3 regions of the Mesorhizobium sp. LNHC229A00 genome follow, and region 1 is predicted to be linked to each of the others. Evidence: riboswitches for the same ligand, from Rfam matches in the RefSeq annotation. Region 1 holds a riboswitch; each other region holds the start of a gene.
What was found. A riboswitch is a leader RNA that binds a small molecule or an ion and turns the genes downstream of it on or off. The one in region 1 is predicted to bind cobalamin.

Region 1 (5,377 bases):
GAGCGACAACCAGTCGATCCGCCCGGGCAAGACACGACCGGCCAATCCGCTCGCCAATATCGGCCGCTTCGTCGCGCAGCCGAGGCTCAGGCTGGCCTGGCTGATCGCCTTCGGCCGCTCCTGCTTCTGGACGACCTTCTTCGTCTATGGACCGCTGTTCATGGTCATCACCGGCGAGGGCGAATTGGCTGGCGGCCTGCTGGTCTCGGCCGGCAACGCGCTGCTGTTCATGGCGATCTTCTGGGGCAAGGCGGGAAAGCGCTTCGGCGGCCGCAGGACCATGACATTTGCCTATTTCGCCATGTCGGCGACGTTGCTGGCGGCCGGTGCCGTGGGCGTAACCGTGCCGCTGCTCACCGGCGCCTTCCTGCTGTGCGGCGCCTTCTTCACGATCGCGCTCGACGCGCTGGGTTCGACCGCCTTCATGCGCTCGGTGCGCTCTTATGAGCGCGCGCAGATGGCTGCGGTCTACCGCACCTATCTCGATTTCTCCGAACTGACGCCGCCGCTGGTCTATTCGGTGGTGCTGGCCTTTTTCGGTCTGGGATCGGTGTTCGTCACGCTCGCACTACTGGCCGCGTTTTGCGGCTTCGTGACCTGGCGATATCTGCCGAAGTCGCTGTAGGTATGTCGATATTCAGGTGATGCCGGCCTGCGAACGGCAGGTTTGCGCGCTTCCGGTAATCACGTACCCGAAAGTACGTTCCGTTCCGGTTCTCGACCTCCGCCCTTCTCGGCTTGGCCTGACCTGAATGTCGACAGACCTCATGTCACCGCGGCATGGCGCTCGCGCACCCAATCGTGGAAGCGGTGCAGGTCGTACTCCTCGGGCATCAGCACGCCAGCTGTATGACGCATCGAGCGCAGCCCCTTCTGGTTGACCTCGCAGATCGCCGCGTCCTCCTCCAGCACCTGTGTGCCGAAGGCGACGATGTTGTCGATGTCGGTCTCGGCGAGCGCCTCGGGCGCGAACAGCCATTCTGCGGTCAATTCGGTCTGTTCGGGACCGAGCGGCGTAAGCCGCACAGTCCTGACATAGTCGACATGGCCGACGATGAACATGGACGGCAGGCTGGTGGCATAGGTCTGACCGGCGCTGCGCTCCGCCGGCGTCAAGCTCGGGAAGACCGGCCCGTGCGTCTGCCCATCACGCGACCATGTCTCAGCCCCGGCGCGCAGGCCGCCTGAAAATTCCGGCGCGTCATTGTCGGCGTGGCGGAGCCATTCGGGATCGTCATGCCGGCTCATCAGGCCGCGGCCATAGATCGGCACCAGCCGCGACAGGTCCTTGTGGACGCCCGGGCAGTGCAGGCACTCGTTGAAGTTTTCCCAAAAAATCTTCCAGTTACAGTTCATCACCTTGTGCAGCACATGGCCCGATACCAGCGTTTCCAGCGGCCAGTTGCCGAGATCGCCGGAGGCTGGGTCGAAGGAGGATTGCGCCGAGCCGGCGTCATCTTCCGCCAGATTGACGAAGACGAAGCCCCGCCACACCGAGAGCGCGACGCGATAAAGCGGATGATCGGCCTTGTCGAAGCCGTCAGGCAGCGATTTCGACGGCACGCGCACCAGATCGCCACGCAGCGAATAGGACCAGGCATGATACGGGCAGGTGATCAGCCGCGCCTTCAGCCGGCCCTCGCTTTCCTGGCAAAGCTGCGAGCCGCGATGCCGGCACGTGTTGTGGAAGGCACGCAACTCGCCGGTGTCGTCGCGCAGCACGAGGATTTCCTGCATACCGACGCGGAAGGTGCGGAATGCCAAAGGCTGGGCAAGATCGGCCTCGCGGCAGACGAGCAGCCAGTCCCTGTACCAGATGGCGTCGAGATCGCGCTTATAGTTGTCCTGGTCCCAATAGGCCGATGAGGGCAGCGTCGGCTCGGTTCGAGTCAGGCCGTTATAGGGCTCGCGCTCGCTGGCATTGGGCTGCATGGCTGGCTTCCCGTGAGGGTGCCAGCCGACACCCGGCCATGAAGTTTGTCAATCGGGACGGGGTGAGGGCAGCTTCGCCGATACGACGCTCCTGCGCTGGCGGTTGTCGGAATTTGGTTTGCCGGGCGCGGCGAATTTCCCTATAGTCGCCGATGTCGTCGGTTCCTTTTTGGAGCCAAGAGGGAATGCGGTGCGGGGAGGAATTCCTGCCCAATGCCGTGGCTGCCCCCGCAACTGTGTGCGGTAGTCCTCTCCATATGCCACTGAAGATTTTTCTTCGGGAAGGTGGGGAAGGGCGCTTATCCGCGAGCCAGGAGACCTGCCGGCGACAGGAAACTGACTTCGATGCCCTCGGGTGGAGGGCGAAAGGACAAGACATGACTACCGCTTCCGTCTCCCTCGGCGCCTCCGTCTCCTCGCAGTCGCGTTTCATGCAGCTCGCGCTCGCGGCGCTGCTCGGCATCTTCGTCGTCGGCTTTGTCGGCTTCTCGCATATCGATGCGGTCCACAATGCTGCCCACGACTATCGCCACTCGATGGCGTTTCCCTGCCACTAACGAGGATCCGACATCATGAATCTGTTTCGCAACGTCGTGTTCGTCGCGGCGATCGCGGGGCTTGTGGCCGGTGTCGTTCTCGCCTGCATGCAGGCCTATGCCACCGTGCCGCTGATCCTCAAGGCCGAAGTCTACGAAAAGGCCGGCGGCGGCCACCACCATGATCACACGGCCGCACCAGCGGCGACCAATGACGCGATGAGCACGGTGGCGCCCGCTGGGAATGCCACGAGCTCTGCCGCGCCCGCGGGCACCGATGCCATGGCACCGGCGGAGGAAGACGAAGGCTGGGCGCCGGCCGACGGTTTCGAGCGTTTCGCCTTTAGCGTGGTTGCCAATATCGTCACCGGCATCGGCTTCGCGCTGGTCCTGGTCGCGGTTTCCGAGTTCTTCGGTGGCGTCGGCAACTGGCGCCAGGGCGTGTTCTGGGGCTTGGCCGGCTTTGCCGTGTTCACACTGGCACCGGGCCTCGGACTGCAGCCGGAACTGCCGGCAATGCCGGCGGCCGATCTTCTGCCGCGCCAGATCTGGTGGACGGCAACGGCGGCCGCGACCGCGATCGGCCTAGGCCTGATCGTGTTTCGCAGATCGTTGCCATTGACCATCCTCGCCGTCTTGCTGATCGTCGCGCCGCATGTCGTCGGCGCGCCGCAGCCCGACAGTTTCGAGACGCCGATCCCGGAAGGCCTGCACCATCAGTTCGTGGTGGCGGTGACGGTGACCAATCTGGTCTTCTGGCTGGTGCTGGGCGCGATCGTGGGCGTGGTGCGCCGGCGCTTCACCGGCACGGCGACCAGCATGCGCGACAGTTTTGCCTGATCGCGGCAGGCTGACCTTCATCATCGGTGGTGCGCGCTCCGGCAAGAGCGCGCACGCCGAAACCCTGGTGACGGCATTGGCCTCGCCATGGGCCTATATCGCCACGGCGCAAGCTTATGACAACGAGATGCGCGAGCGCATCGCGCTGCACCGCTGGCGGCGCGGTGAGGGCTGGTCGACCATCGATGCGCCACTCGACCTCGCCGAAGCGCTGGAGGCGTCGCCGGACGGTCAGCCGGTGCTTGTCGACTGTCTGACGCTGTGGCTGACCAATCACATGCTGGCCGATCACGACGTCGATGCCGCGTGCCGACGGCTGGCGGACGTGCTGTCTCGGCCGCGCGGACCGTGGTTCGTGGTGACGAACGAGGTCGGGCAGGGCATCGTGCCCGACAACGCGTTGGCGCGCCGGTTTCGCGATGACGCCGGCCGACTTAACCAGCGGGTCGCGGCAGTGGCCGACACGGTGCTGCTCATGGTGGCGGGGCTCCCGCTCAAGGTGAAGTGAAATGACCGACGACAAGGATGAAGAACGCCATCGCGCCAAGATGGCCAAGCGCAAGGCGGTGCAGGACGCCGAGGTTGCGGGCAAGACGATGGAGAAGGGATTGCTGATCGTCAACACCGGTCCCGGCAAGGGCAAGACCACGGCCGCCTTCGGTCTCGCGCTGCGCATGCTCGGCTACGGCAAGCGCGTCGGCGTCGTTCAGTTCATCAAGGGCAAATGGCACACCGGCGAGAAGGACGCCTTTGCCGCCTTTGGCGACCGCGTCGTCTGGCATGCAATGGGCGAGGGTTTCACCTGGGAGACCCAGGACCTGAAGCGCGACATCGCGGCCGCCGAGGCCGCCTGGGCCAAGGCCCTGGAATTGATCGACGATCCCTCGATCAGCCTTGTCGTGCTCGACGAGCTCAACATCGCGTTACGCTACGATTATCTCGCTCTCGACAAGGTGGTTGCGGCGCTCAAGGGCCGGCGCGAGGGTCTGCATGTCGTCGTCACCGGCCGCAACGCCAAGCCGGGGCTGGTCGAGGCTGCCGATCTGGTCACCGAGATGGGCGTGACCAAGCATCATTTCTCGGCGGGCGTGAAGGCGCAGCAAGGCATCGAGTTCTAAAAAACCAGAACAGCGATCAGCGCGACCAGGCCGAACAAGCCGATCAGCAGGTAGTCCGCGACCCGGTAAAGCTTGAGCGCCCGCCTGATGTCGCCGCTGTCGACATCGCGGCGGCCGCCTTCGCCCATGAAGATGTCGTCGACCATGATACCACCATAGCTGCGTGGTCCGGCGAGCGCCAGCCCAAGCGCGCCGGCCATGCCCGCTTCCGGCCAGCCAGCATTGGGCGAGCGGTGTTTTTTCGCGTCACGCCGCACTGCCTGCCAGGCACCGCGGGGGTCGGCGCCCTCGACCAGGAGGGAAGCGAGCACGATCAGCAGCGCCGTCAGCCGCGATGCCGGCAGGTTGATCCAGTCGTCGAAGCGCGCCGCCGCCCAGCCGAAGGCCTCATGGCGCGGAGTCCGGTGGCCGATCATCGAATCGGCGGTGTTGGCCGCCTTGTAGGCAGCGCCGCCGGCGAGCCCTCCGACCCCGGTCCAGAAGGCGGGGGCGACGATGCCGTCGGAAAAATTTTCCGCTAGGCTCTCGATCGCCGCGCGGCAGACGCCGGCGCGGTCGAGCGTCTCGGGATCACGGCCGACGATCCGCGAAACGGCGGCCCGGCCCATGTCGAGGCCTCCGCTGTCGAGCGCGTCGGCGACGGCTTCGACATGTTCGTAAAGGCTTTTCTGCGACAGGAGCGATGTCGCCAGAAAGACGGCAATGATCCACCCCAGGGGGACAAACCAGAGCAGAACAAGCTGCACGCAAAGGCCTGCTATCGCCGGCACCAGCACGATGAACAGAAGCGCCTGGACACCACGTTGACGACGCAGCGCGTCGGGATCAGTGGCGCGATTGAGCCGCAAGTCGAGAAAGGATATCAGCCTGCCGAACCATGTCACCGGATGGCCGATGGCGCGAAACAGCCAGTCGGGATAACCAAGGGCGAATTCGACAATTAATGACAGG
Region 2 (5,377 bases), on a different contig from region 1:
GAGCACCGGGTCGGTCGAACTCGGCGGCTATGGCGCCTGGTTCGGACGCATAGGCTGAAACATCCGAGGAATCACTGGAGGAAACCAATGGCCGATGTCAATTTGAGACAAGTGAAGAAGTCCTATGGCAATCTCAACATTCTCCACGGCATCGACCTCGACATCAAATCGGGCGAGTTCATCGTCTTCGTCGGCCCGTCGGGCTGCGGCAAGTCGACCTTGCTGCGCTCGATCGCGGGGCTCGAGGAAATCACGTCGGGTGAACTCAAGATCGACGGCCAGGTGGTCAACGACGTGCCACCCTCGAAGCGCGGCATCGCCATGGTGTTCCAGTCCTATGCGCTCTACCCGCACATGACCGTCTACGACAACATGGCCTTCTCGATGAAGATCGGTAAGGAAAGCAAGGCCGAGATCGACAAAAGGGTTCGGCAAGCCGCCGAGATCCTGCAGCTGACCAAATATCTGGACCGTCTGCCCAAGGCGATGTCGGGCGGCCAGCGGCAGCGCGTCGCCATCGGCCGCGCCATCGTGCGCAATCCGAAGGTGTTCCTGTTCGACGAACCGCTGTCGAACCTTGACGCCGCATTGCGCGTCGCCACCCGCATCGAGATCGCCAAGCTCAAGGAATCGATGCCCAACACGACCATGATCTACGTCACGCACGACCAAGTCGAGGCGATGACGCTGGCCGACCGGATCGTCGTGCTGAAGGACGGGCACATCGAGCAGGTCGGCACGCCCATGGAACTTTACAAGAACCCGGGCAACCTCTTCGTCGCCCAGTTCATCGGCTCGCCGGCCATGAACATCCTGCCGGCGACGGTCGACAAGACGGGCAACCCGACCATCGTCAGCCATGTCGGCGGCCGAAAGGCGACGGTGCCGATCGCGACACCTGCTTCGGCAAAGGGAGCGGCGGTCAGCTTCGGCGTACGGCCGGAAGATCTCGCGATCGCCAGCGGTGCGGATTATCTGTTCGAGGGGAGCGTCGATTATCTCGAACAGCTTGGCGAGGTCCAGCTGGTCTATGTCGATATCGGCCGGGCCGACCTGCCGCTGGTGACCAAGCTGCCGGGCAATGTCGAGGTCAAGCGCGGCTCGACGCTGCGGCTGACCGCCAATGCCGGCGACCTCCATATCTTCGATGCGGAGGGTCGCTCCTTTGCCCTCCACGAAGCGGAAGCAAAGGCGGCCTGAAGACGGCCGTTCCGGTAACGCAAAAAACAAAAGCAGCGGCGGGCATGGCCCGCCGCTCTTTTTGTCTGCACAGGCTGGTTAGTTGTTGCCGAAGAGATTGCGATCGGCACCCTGATGGGCCGGCTTCTGCACGTCGCCAGACGAATTGAGCAGCTTGTAGACCGGCGAATCGCTGTTGCGGATCGCACCCGTATGCGACGTATCGACATTGACAGTCGACGAAGCAGTGGGCTGGTTGGCGCCGTTGGAGCCATAGTTGTCGCTGCCGGCGAAAGCGCTGCCGGAGACGGCCAGAACGGCGGCGGCGGCAATGAGGATCTTGTTCATTTTAGGTAACTCCTGAATTTTGGAAGTCCCGCGGACCGGCGGGCAAAAGCCCACCGGCCGTGGGAGGCCATTAATGGCCGAAGAGGTTGCGGTCGCTGCCCTGCTGGACAGGCGCCGAGGTGGCCGGAGCCGACTTGCCGATCGACGCGGTGTTTGGATTGTCGGTGGAGGCAGCAGCAGCCTGGTTGGCGCCGTTGGAGCCATAGTTGTCGCTGCCGGCGAAAGCGCTGCCTGAGAGAGCCAGAACGGCGGCGGCAGCAAAGAGGATCTTGTTCATTTTAATACTCCTGAATTGTAGGGTCCACCGGCGCGGCAGGTTCACCCGCCGCGTGCCGGGGATGGTTATTAATTGTTGCCGAAGAGGTTGTGGTCGGCGCCCGTCACAGGCGTCTGGGCAGCCGGCTCCGACTTCTTGGTCGAAGCGGTGTAGGAACTGTCGACAGTGGCCGCGGGGGTCGCGGCGTTCGAACCATAATGGTCGCTACTAGCGAAGGCGCTGCCGGAAATCGCCAGAAGGGCGGCGGCAGTGAGAATGATCTTTTTCATTTTTGTACTCCAGTATTTTTCCCGTCCGTCTAGCGGCGTGTCTTGGATTAAATCGCGTCGTTCGGACCGCCCCGATGTGGGAGAGCCCCCTTGCCGTTTCCAATCACGAAGTTGTTCAGCGTGGACCATGACTCTGCTACTTGAAATTGTACCAACGCCTTCTACATGTCTTATTTTTCTGTTCGATATCAAGTAGTTGACTAAGATGACGACCCGATCACCAACTGTGTCGGAGGGCTGGGCGTTCACACCGTCCTGCACGCACCGTCAACAGAAACGAACCGTTCGGTTCGATTTTAGACTGTGCTAATAGTCACTTTTCGAAACCGTTAACCCTTTTCCGGCCGGCTGAGGGTCGAAAACGGTGCCCGCGCGCGCCTGGCGAGAAGAGGCGATTCCCCCCGCGGCAACCATGCCGGGACGATCCCGCATGCGTGTCGCGCCGCATGGATGCGATGTCGCTTTCGTGCCGATGTCGCAAACCCTGTCGTGATTAGATCAAGCCATCTCAGGTGCCGCTGCGTGACGACGGAGCGGAGAATTGGGAAGCCGGTCAGATTCCGGCGCTGCCCCCGCAACGGTGGTGGAGTTCAAGTCGCAACGGGAGACCACTGGGCGAAAGCCTGGGAAGGTGTCGCGATGGTCCGCCAGGACAACTCCAGAGCCCGGAAACCAGCCCGAGATCGCTAGAACTCGACTGATCGCGGTGGGCGGTCAAGGGGCGGATGGTGTTGTCCGGCTTTCGCCGGCTTGCGCCCAGTCCTTCCTCCATCACCACCAGTTCAGTCCTTGAAAATGAGGACAGGACATGGACGCGCGCAACGACATGCTGAGGCTTTTGAACGGCCGCAGACAGGGCCTTTCGCTGGAACAGCCCTTCTATACCGACCCGGACTACTTCAAGCTGGACATGGAGCTGATCTGGTATCGCGACTGGCTGTTCATCGGCCATGATTGCGAGTTGCCCAAGCCGGGCAGCTTCATCACCGTGCAGATCGGCGATTATCCGGTCGTGCTGGTGCGCGATCAGCAGGGCAAGATCAACGCCTTCCACAATTCCTGCCGCCATCGCGGCAGCCGCGTCTGCAACACCGACAAGGGCATGGCCGCCAAGCTGGTGTGTCCCTATCACCAGTGGACCTACGAACTCGACGGCCGGCTGCTGTTCGCCCGCCAGATGGCCGATGGGTTCGACAAGAGCCTGTTCGGGCTCAAGCCGGTCGCCTGCGAAAGCGTCGCCGGCTATGTCTTCATCTGCCTGGCCAAGGAGCCCGCCGACTTCGCGCCGATGCGGGCGATGATCGAGCCCTATCTCCAGCCGCACCGGCTGAGCGAGGCCAAGATCGCCTTCGAGAGCACGATCATCGAGAAGGGCAACTGGAAGCTGGTCTGGGAAAACAACCGCGAATGCTACCATTGCGCGGGCAACCATCCTGAGCTGTGCAAGACCTTCCCGGAAGCGCCGACCGTGACTGGCGTGCAAGGCGCCGACAACGACCCGGAGATGCTGGCCCACTGGGCGAAGTGCGAAGCTGTTGGCCTGCCCAGCAAGTTTCGGATCGACCCGACCGGACAATACCGCGCCACCCGCGCGCCGCTGCTGCGCGATGCCCAGAGCTACACGATGACCGGCAAGCGGGCGGTGAAGAGGAACCTGTCCGACAGCGTCTCGGCCGACCGGATCGGCACGCTAATGCACTACCACTACCCGACAACCTGGAACCATATCCTCGTGGATCATGCGGTGACGTTCCGCGTGCTGCCGGTCAGCGCCACGGAAACAGCGGTGACGACCAAATGGCTGGTCCACAAGGATGCGGTGGAAGGCGTCGACTATGATCTGCCCGAACTCACCCATGTCTGGACCGAGACCAACGACCAGGACCGCCGCATCGTCGAGGAAAACGCCTTCGGCATCCTGTCGCCGGCCTACGAGCCCGGTCCCTATTCGGAGCTGCACGAGGGCGGCGTCATCCAGTTCGTCGACTGGTACGCGCGCTTTATCGGCCCACGGCTTTCCGAAGACGGCCGGCCCGCTCTGCGCAGTGTCGCCTAGCGCATTTCGCCCAAACCGTGCAGCGGTTTTGGGATCACGACATGCGCAAAATGAAAAGGTATGCAGGGATGAACGCCATGACTGATCTTGGCCTCTATCGCCATCTCGACCAGATGGCGCCGTGGAACGACAGGCTGCAGGTGCTGGAAGTGATCGGCGTCAGCGACGAGGCGCCCGACGTCAAGACCTTCACCTTCCGCTCGGACAACCAGACCTGGTTCCGCTACAAGCCGGGCCAGTTCGTGACGCTGGAATTGCCGACACCGGACGGCCCGCTGATGCGCACCTACACGCTGTCATCATCGCCGTCGCGACCATTCTCGATCGCGGTGACGGTGAAGGCGCAGGCGGGCAGCGTCGGCACACGCTGGATGTTCGATCACCTGACGCCCGGCTCGCACGTCAAGGCCTATGGACCGGGCGGCGACTTTTCGCTGCACAGCCACCCGGCGGCGAAATACCTGTTCATCTCGGCCGGTTCGGGCGTGACGCCGATGATGTCGATGCTGCGCTGGCTGAATGACTGCGCGCCATGGACCGATGTCGGATTCGTCAATTGCGCGCGGCGCCCTGAAGAGATCATCTTTCGCAAGGAACTCGAACTGCTCGGCGGCCATATGCCGGGCCTGTCGCTCGGCTTCATGATCGAGGAGCGGTCGAGCCGCGAGGGCTGGTACGGCCATATGGGCCGCATCGACGCCATCCGGCTGCCGCTCCTGGCGCCCGATTTCCGCGAACGCGAAATCTTCTGCTGCGGCCCCGATCCCTTCATGCGCGCCGTGCGCGGCATGCTGGAGGCCGCCGGGTTCGACATGGCAAAGTACCATCAGGAGAGCTTTGCCGCGCCGGCGGTGGAGGAAATCCCGGCGCCGTTTGCCTCGCCGGCTGAAGACGGCGGGGCGATTTGCGTCGAAGCCGCGACGCCGATCCGCTTCGCGCTTTCGGATGTCGACGCCGATTGTGTCGCCGGCCAGACCGTGCTGCAGACGGCGCGCGCCTCGGGCGTGCGAATACCGGCTGCCTGCGAATTCGGCCTGTGCGGAACTTGCAAGGTGAAGAAAGTCTCCGGCAGCGTCGAGATGAGCCACAATGGCGGCATCCTCGATCATGAGATCGATGATGGCTTCATCCTGGCCTGTTGTTCCAAGCCATTGTCGCCGCTTGAAATCGAGGCTTGATCCGCCCCGCTTTCGACTGATCCCGGAAATGGTCCCGCGTTGCCGGCAAAGGTTACCTTGCCAAGGAAGA
Region 3 (5,377 bases), on a different contig from region 1:
GACCGATTTCGTTCGGATATTTGGAGCTCGTGAAGGCGTCCAACAGTTCCATCTTCGAGCGCGACGTCTCAATCGAAATGACATCCGCATCCATTCCAGCGATCGCGTGAATGATCTCGTTGAACTCCGAATAGCACATGTGGGTATGAATTTGAGTCGCGTCCTTTACACCCGTTGAAGCGATCCGGAAGCATTCGACAGCCCAGTCGAGATAGACTTTCCAGTCAGACTGGCGCAGTGGCAATCCTTCGCGAAACGCGGCCTCATCGATCTGCACCATCCTTGCGCCGGACCTTTCGAGATCCCTCACTTCGTCGCGGATGGCGAGCGCGATCTGGCGGCAGGCTTCGGAGCGGGGTACGTCGTCGCGAACAAAAGACCAGTTGAGAATGGTGACTGGGCCTGTGAGCATTCCCTTCACGGGCTTTTCCGTAAGCGACTGGGCGAATTGCCACCAGCGCACTGTCATCGGATTGCGCCTCGATACGTCGCCGAAAATGATGGGGGGACGCACGTAGCGCGACCCGTAGCTTTGTACCCAGGCATGCTGGGTGAAGGCGAAGCCAGACAGCTGCTCGCCGAAATGCTGTACCATGTCGTTTCGCTCGAACTCACCGTGCACCAGCACGTCCAGCCCGATCTCTTCCTGCCAGCGAATTGCAGCCTCGATCTCCTTCCTCAGGAACGTCTCGTAGTCGACATAGCTCAGCTGGCCCTTCGCATGAGCGGCCCGCGCCTTGCGTACCTGCGGCGTCTGCGGGAAGGACCCGATGGTCGTCGTCGGGAACGGCGGCAGCCCGAGTGAGCCGCCTTGGACTCTGGAGCGCTCGGCAAAAGCGCTCTCTCGTCGCTTCGCGCTGTCGTCAATGCTAGCGATCCGCCCCTGAACAAGCGGGTCATGGATCCTCGTGGATGTCACGCGCGTGGCGGCAGCCTCGGCAGACGCTTTCAACGAGCCAGCCACCGCATCTCTGCCTTGGGACAGGGCCCGGGCCAGCAACACCAATTCGTCGGTCTTCTGGGCCGCGAAGGCGAGCCACGAGCTGATGTCGGCGTCGAGTTCCGTCTCCATGCGCAGGTCGATCGGCACATGCAGCATCGAGCAAGAAGGCGCGATCTCGACGCGGTCCAAGGGCCAGCCGGCGACGATCGGTTTGATGCGGTCGAGAATGGCGGGCAGGTTCGCACGCCAGACGTTGCGGCCATCGATCAAGCCAAGCGAGAGCACCAGATCCTTCGGAGCGAGCCGACCCACCGTTTCCAGCTGCTCGGGAGCGCGCACGAGATCAATATGCAGCCCGGCCAGGGGCAGAGAAACCGCGGTTTCGAGATTGTCTCCCAGATGCCCGAAATATGTAGCCAGCATGATCTTCAGCTCGGGCGCGGCTTTCGACAGCTGGCCATAGGCGAACTCGAACGCAGCTCGTTCGTTGGAGTTCAGATCGAGGACAAGCGCTGGCTCATCGATCTGCACCCAGTCGGCTTCCGACAGCTTCAGCCTCTGCAGGAGTTGCTCGTAAACAGGCAGCAGCCGCGGTAGGAGCGCGATAGGATCGAACCCTTCGGCAGGCGATTTCGCCAGCTTGAGGAAGGTGATGGGTCCAAGGATGACTGGGCGTGTGTGAATGCCGAGAGCTTTGGCCTCGAGGAAGTAATCGACGGGTCTTGTCGACGAGAGGGCGAACGTCTGATCATCATCAAGTTCCGGCACAATGTAGTGGTAGTTTGTGTCAAACCACTTGGTCATTTCCATCGCGGTTACACCGGGCCCATGAGCCGCCTCCTGGTGACCAGCGTGTGCACAATCCTCCGTCTGACCCTGGTTGCCGCGCGCCATTGCGAAGTAGATGTCAAGTGGGACCTCGCCGCTATTCCAGCCGTAACGGGAGGGAATGGCGCCGACCATGGCTGCGGTGTCGAGCACATGGTCGTAAAGCGAGAAGTCGTTTGACGGGATTTTCGACACGCCGCGATTGCGCTGCTCTTCCCAGCTAGCGGCACGGAGCGCCTTCGACGTCGCAAGAAGGTCGCCAGCGGACGATGTTCCGGACCAGTAGCTTTCAAGCGCGAATTTCAGTTCTCGCCGACGACCGAAGCGCGGCACGCCGAGCGTTGCTACAGGAATTTGCTGAGAGTCAGTCATGTCATACCCCGATGGTTGGGGCGTCGATGACAAGGAAGGCGCTAGCAGGCCGGCACGAACGCCGGCTTGCAGCGGCCACCGAGACACCCCGCCCGTGGACGTAATTCGCCGTGGCAGGTCTCCTGGCTCGCGGGGTCATAGCCTCTACCGGTCTTCCCGAGGGTATTCGCCTCAGTGACATGAGTTGGTTTGGCTCGCCGCTAACAGTTGCGGGGGCAGCGCCGGCATCGCACCGGCTTCCCTCTTAGCTCCGTTGCGGCAGCGCCGCACGCGAGAACCACGACACGCAGACAATCACAGCAGTCCGCTCTTTTGTCAATGACGCATAACGAAATGTTTATGTCGTTATGTGATGCGCTTTTACGCTTGTCTAACATTGTGAAATATTCAGTCTGCCATTGGCGGCGCTGCTCCGCTGCCACCATTGTCCAACTGGCAGATTCCTGTCGGGCTGCGACGCAGCTTGGGTGAACGACCTGTTCTCATAGATTATTGGCATCCACTCGTCCGTGCCATGCTGGCAGAACAACAAGCCGAAGTTGGCCCGTCCCGTCCTGTAATGAGATTGACGAGGATGAAGCCCAGCTGCCAATTCCGCTGGTCCCAGACCAATGGTGAACCAGTCTGCCCGCATTCGGCATCGTGGACGTGATCGCAAGTCAAGTGCTCCGACGGATGCCGCGAGTTCTCCGTTACCTCAGGACCTTACTGGCCTTCCCCAAGCTGAGCTTCTGGAAAATGCCGGTGGCGATCTCGATGACGGTGAATGCCGTCAAGGCAAGCCCGCCTTGCACCGCCTTCCAGCGAGCTTCACGGCAGCAGCATCGTCAGTTCTCCGAAGCGAATGGCTGTCGCTATCAGCGAGCTTTGACACAGTTCCGCCACTGCGATGATCGCGTCAGTAGGGCGGCTGGTTAGTTGCCCGCGCATGCAATCCCGCCTGTTCGGCCTCGCGGCGCAAATTCTGCCGGGGCCTTGGTCCGATCTGCTGGATAACCAGTCCGGCCGCCAGTGAGCCAAGATCGCCGCAGGTCTGGAGGTCGCGGCCTTGCGTGTAGCCGTGCAGGAAGCCGGCGGCGTAGAGATCGCCGGCGCCGGTCGTGTCAACCAGTTCCTTGATCGCGGTCGCCTCGATGACCACGCTCTCGTCGCCGCGCACGATCACCGAGCCTTTTTCCGAGCGTGTGACGGCGGCGATCTTGCAGTCCTTGCGGATCTGCGCCAGCGCCTCGTCGAACGACGATGTCTGGTAGAGCGACTTGATCTCGTGGCTGTTGGCAAAGACGATGTCGACCGTGCCCGAACGCATCAGCTCAAGGAATTCGTCGCGGTAGCGGTCGACGCAAAACGAATCCGACAGTGTCATCGACACTTCGCGCCCGGCCTCGTGCGCGAGCTTCGCCGTCTGCCGGATCGCCTCCTTGGCGCGCGGCGGGTCCCACAGATAACCCTCGAAATAGGTGATCTTGGCGCCGGACGCCTTGTCGGCTTCGACATCTACCGGCCCGAGTTCGACGCAGGCGCCGAGATAGGTGTTCATCGAGCGCTCGCCATCGGGGGTGACGAAGATTATCGAGCGCGCCGTCGGCGGCTCGCCCTGGAGCGGCCTGGTGTCGAAGGCGACACCCTGCGCGTGGATGTCGTGCGCGTAGATTTCGCCGAGCGGGTCGTTCGAGACCTTGCCGAAGAAGGCGGCGCGTCCGCCGAAGGAGGCAATACCTGCCGCCGTGTTGCCGGCGCTGCCGCCGGAGGCCTCGATCGCCGGGCCCATGCGGCTGTAGAGCAATTCGGCGCGCTGTGTGTCGATGAGATTCATCGCACCCTTGATGATGCCGTTGGTCTCGAGGAATTCCTCCTCGCACTGGGCGATGATGTCGACAATCGCATTGCCGATGCAAAGCACGTCATAATCCGGCATCAATGTCTCCGCCAAAAACCCGGGCCGGCTTCTTGCCACGCCGGCCGGGCCGGGTCTGCCCGGTGGGAATGGGCTTTCCGCTTGCCAATCCGTTCGCCGGCGGCTCTCACGGGGCGGCGAGTCCTGCCTCGCGACGCAATTCGTCCGCCCTGTCTGTCTTCTCCCAGGTGAAATCAGGCTCTTCACGGCCAAAATGGCCATAGGTCGCTGTATTGCGGTATATAGGTCGTAAGAGATCAAGCATCTTGATAATGCCTTTCGGTCTGAGATCGAACAACTCAAGAATGAGGCGCTCGATCCTGCTTTCCTCAACCCTGGCTGTCCCGAACGTGTTGACCATGACGGAAACCGGACTGGCCACGCCGATTGCGTAAGCAAGCTGCACCTCGCACACGTCCGCAAGTCCGCTAGCGACGATGTTCTTTGCGACATAGCGGGCCGCATAGGCAGCTGAGCGGTCAACCTTGGACGGGTCCTTGCCCGAGAAGGCGCCGCCGCCATGACGACCCATCCCGCCATAGGAATCGACGATGATCTTGCGTCCAGTGAGACCGCAGTCGCCGCGCGGCCCGCCGACTACGAACCGCCCCGTCGGGTTAACCAGAATTCTGATGCCTTCCGTCTCCAGGTGGGTCGGCAGGACAGGCTTTATGATTTCCTCAATGACGCCCTCGCGGACAGTCTCTTGCGAGACCTGCTCGTCATGTTGCGTCGACACGACGATCGTATCCAGGGCGACCGGGCGCAACCCCTCATAGCGCACTGAGACCTGGGATTTCATGTCAGGACGCAACCAGCCAAGCTGTTGTGCCTTCCGGACATACGCCTGCCGTTTCGTCAAGCGATGAGCGAGCTGGATCGGCAAAGGCATCAGGGTATCGGTTTCGCGGCATGCGTAGCCGAACATGAGGCCCTGATCTCCCGCTCCCTGCTGGAGGTCTTGCCCTCTTCCCTCGTCAACGCCTTGGCTGATGTCGGGCGACTGCTCGGTGAGGGCATGAACGACGGCGCAACGCCGGCCGTCAAAGCCGACGGCCTCGTCGTCGTACCCAATGTCGAGAATCGTATCGCGCGCAACTTGGCTATAATCCACCTGCGCATCGCTGGTAATCTCGCCAGCCAGAACGACTATCCCTGATTTTACCAACGCTTCACAGGCGACGCGCGCCTTGGGATCTGTGCGGAGGATGGCATCGAGGATGGCATCCGAGATGTTGTCGGCCAACTTATCCGGGTGCCCCGCGCCAACCGATTCGGAAGAGAACACGAACTGCCTAGCCATGAATACCTCGCTTCGGGTGTTGGATGTGGTATGG

Region 2: it holds a riboswitch for cobalamin, as region 1 does, so the genes downstream of both, X742_RS155055 (aromatic ring-hydroxylating dioxygenase subunit alpha) here and X742_RS167795 (CbtB domain-containing protein) in region 1, are expected to answer to the same signal.
Region 3: it holds a riboswitch for cobalamin, as region 1 does, so the genes downstream of both, metE (5-methyltetrahydropteroyltriglutamate--homocysteine S-methyltransferase) here and X742_RS167795 (CbtB domain-containing protein) in region 1, are expected to answer to the same signal.

What each region holds. Positions count from the first base shown of each region.
Region 1 covers NZ_AYWQ01000001.1:368,671-374,047, forward strand. The annotation lists gene X742_RS167805 (MFS transporter) at 1-625, shown strand, start outside; gene X742_RS167800 (aromatic ring-hydroxylating dioxygenase subunit alpha) at 766-1,932, opposite strand; cobalamin riboswitch at 2,075-2,274, shown strand; gene X742_RS167795 (CbtB domain-containing protein) at 2,310-2,489, shown strand; gene X742_RS167790 (CbtA family protein) at 2,505-3,308, shown strand; gene cobU (bifunctional adenosylcobinamide kinase/adenosylcobinamide-phosphate guanylyltransferase) at 3,301-3,816, shown strand; gene cobO (cob(I)yrinic acid a,c-diamide adenosyltransferase) at 3,818-4,426, shown strand; gene cbiB (adenosylcobinamide-phosphate synthase CbiB) at 4,423-5,377, opposite strand, start outside.
Region 2 covers NZ_AYWQ01000006.1:475,256-480,632, reverse strand. The annotation lists gene ugpC (sn-glycerol-3-phosphate ABC transporter ATP-binding protein UgpC) at 88-1,200, shown strand; gene X742_RS155040 (DUF680 domain-containing protein) at 1,279-1,527, opposite strand; gene X742_RS155045 (DUF680 domain-containing protein) at 1,598-1,804, opposite strand; gene X742_RS155050 (DUF680 domain-containing protein) at 1,873-2,073, opposite strand; cobalamin riboswitch at 2,567-2,769, shown strand; gene X742_RS155055 (aromatic ring-hydroxylating dioxygenase subunit alpha) at 2,882-4,129, shown strand; gene X742_RS155060 (hybrid-cluster NAD(P)-dependent oxidoreductase) at 4,207-5,307, shown strand.
Region 3 covers NZ_AYWQ01000023.1:61,643-67,019, forward strand. The annotation lists gene metE (5-methyltetrahydropteroyltriglutamate--homocysteine S-methyltransferase) at 1-2,143, opposite strand, end outside; cobalamin riboswitch at 2,238-2,440, opposite strand; gene X742_RS143025 (adenosine kinase) at 3,042-4,061, opposite strand; gene metK (methionine adenosyltransferase) at 4,168-5,343, opposite strand.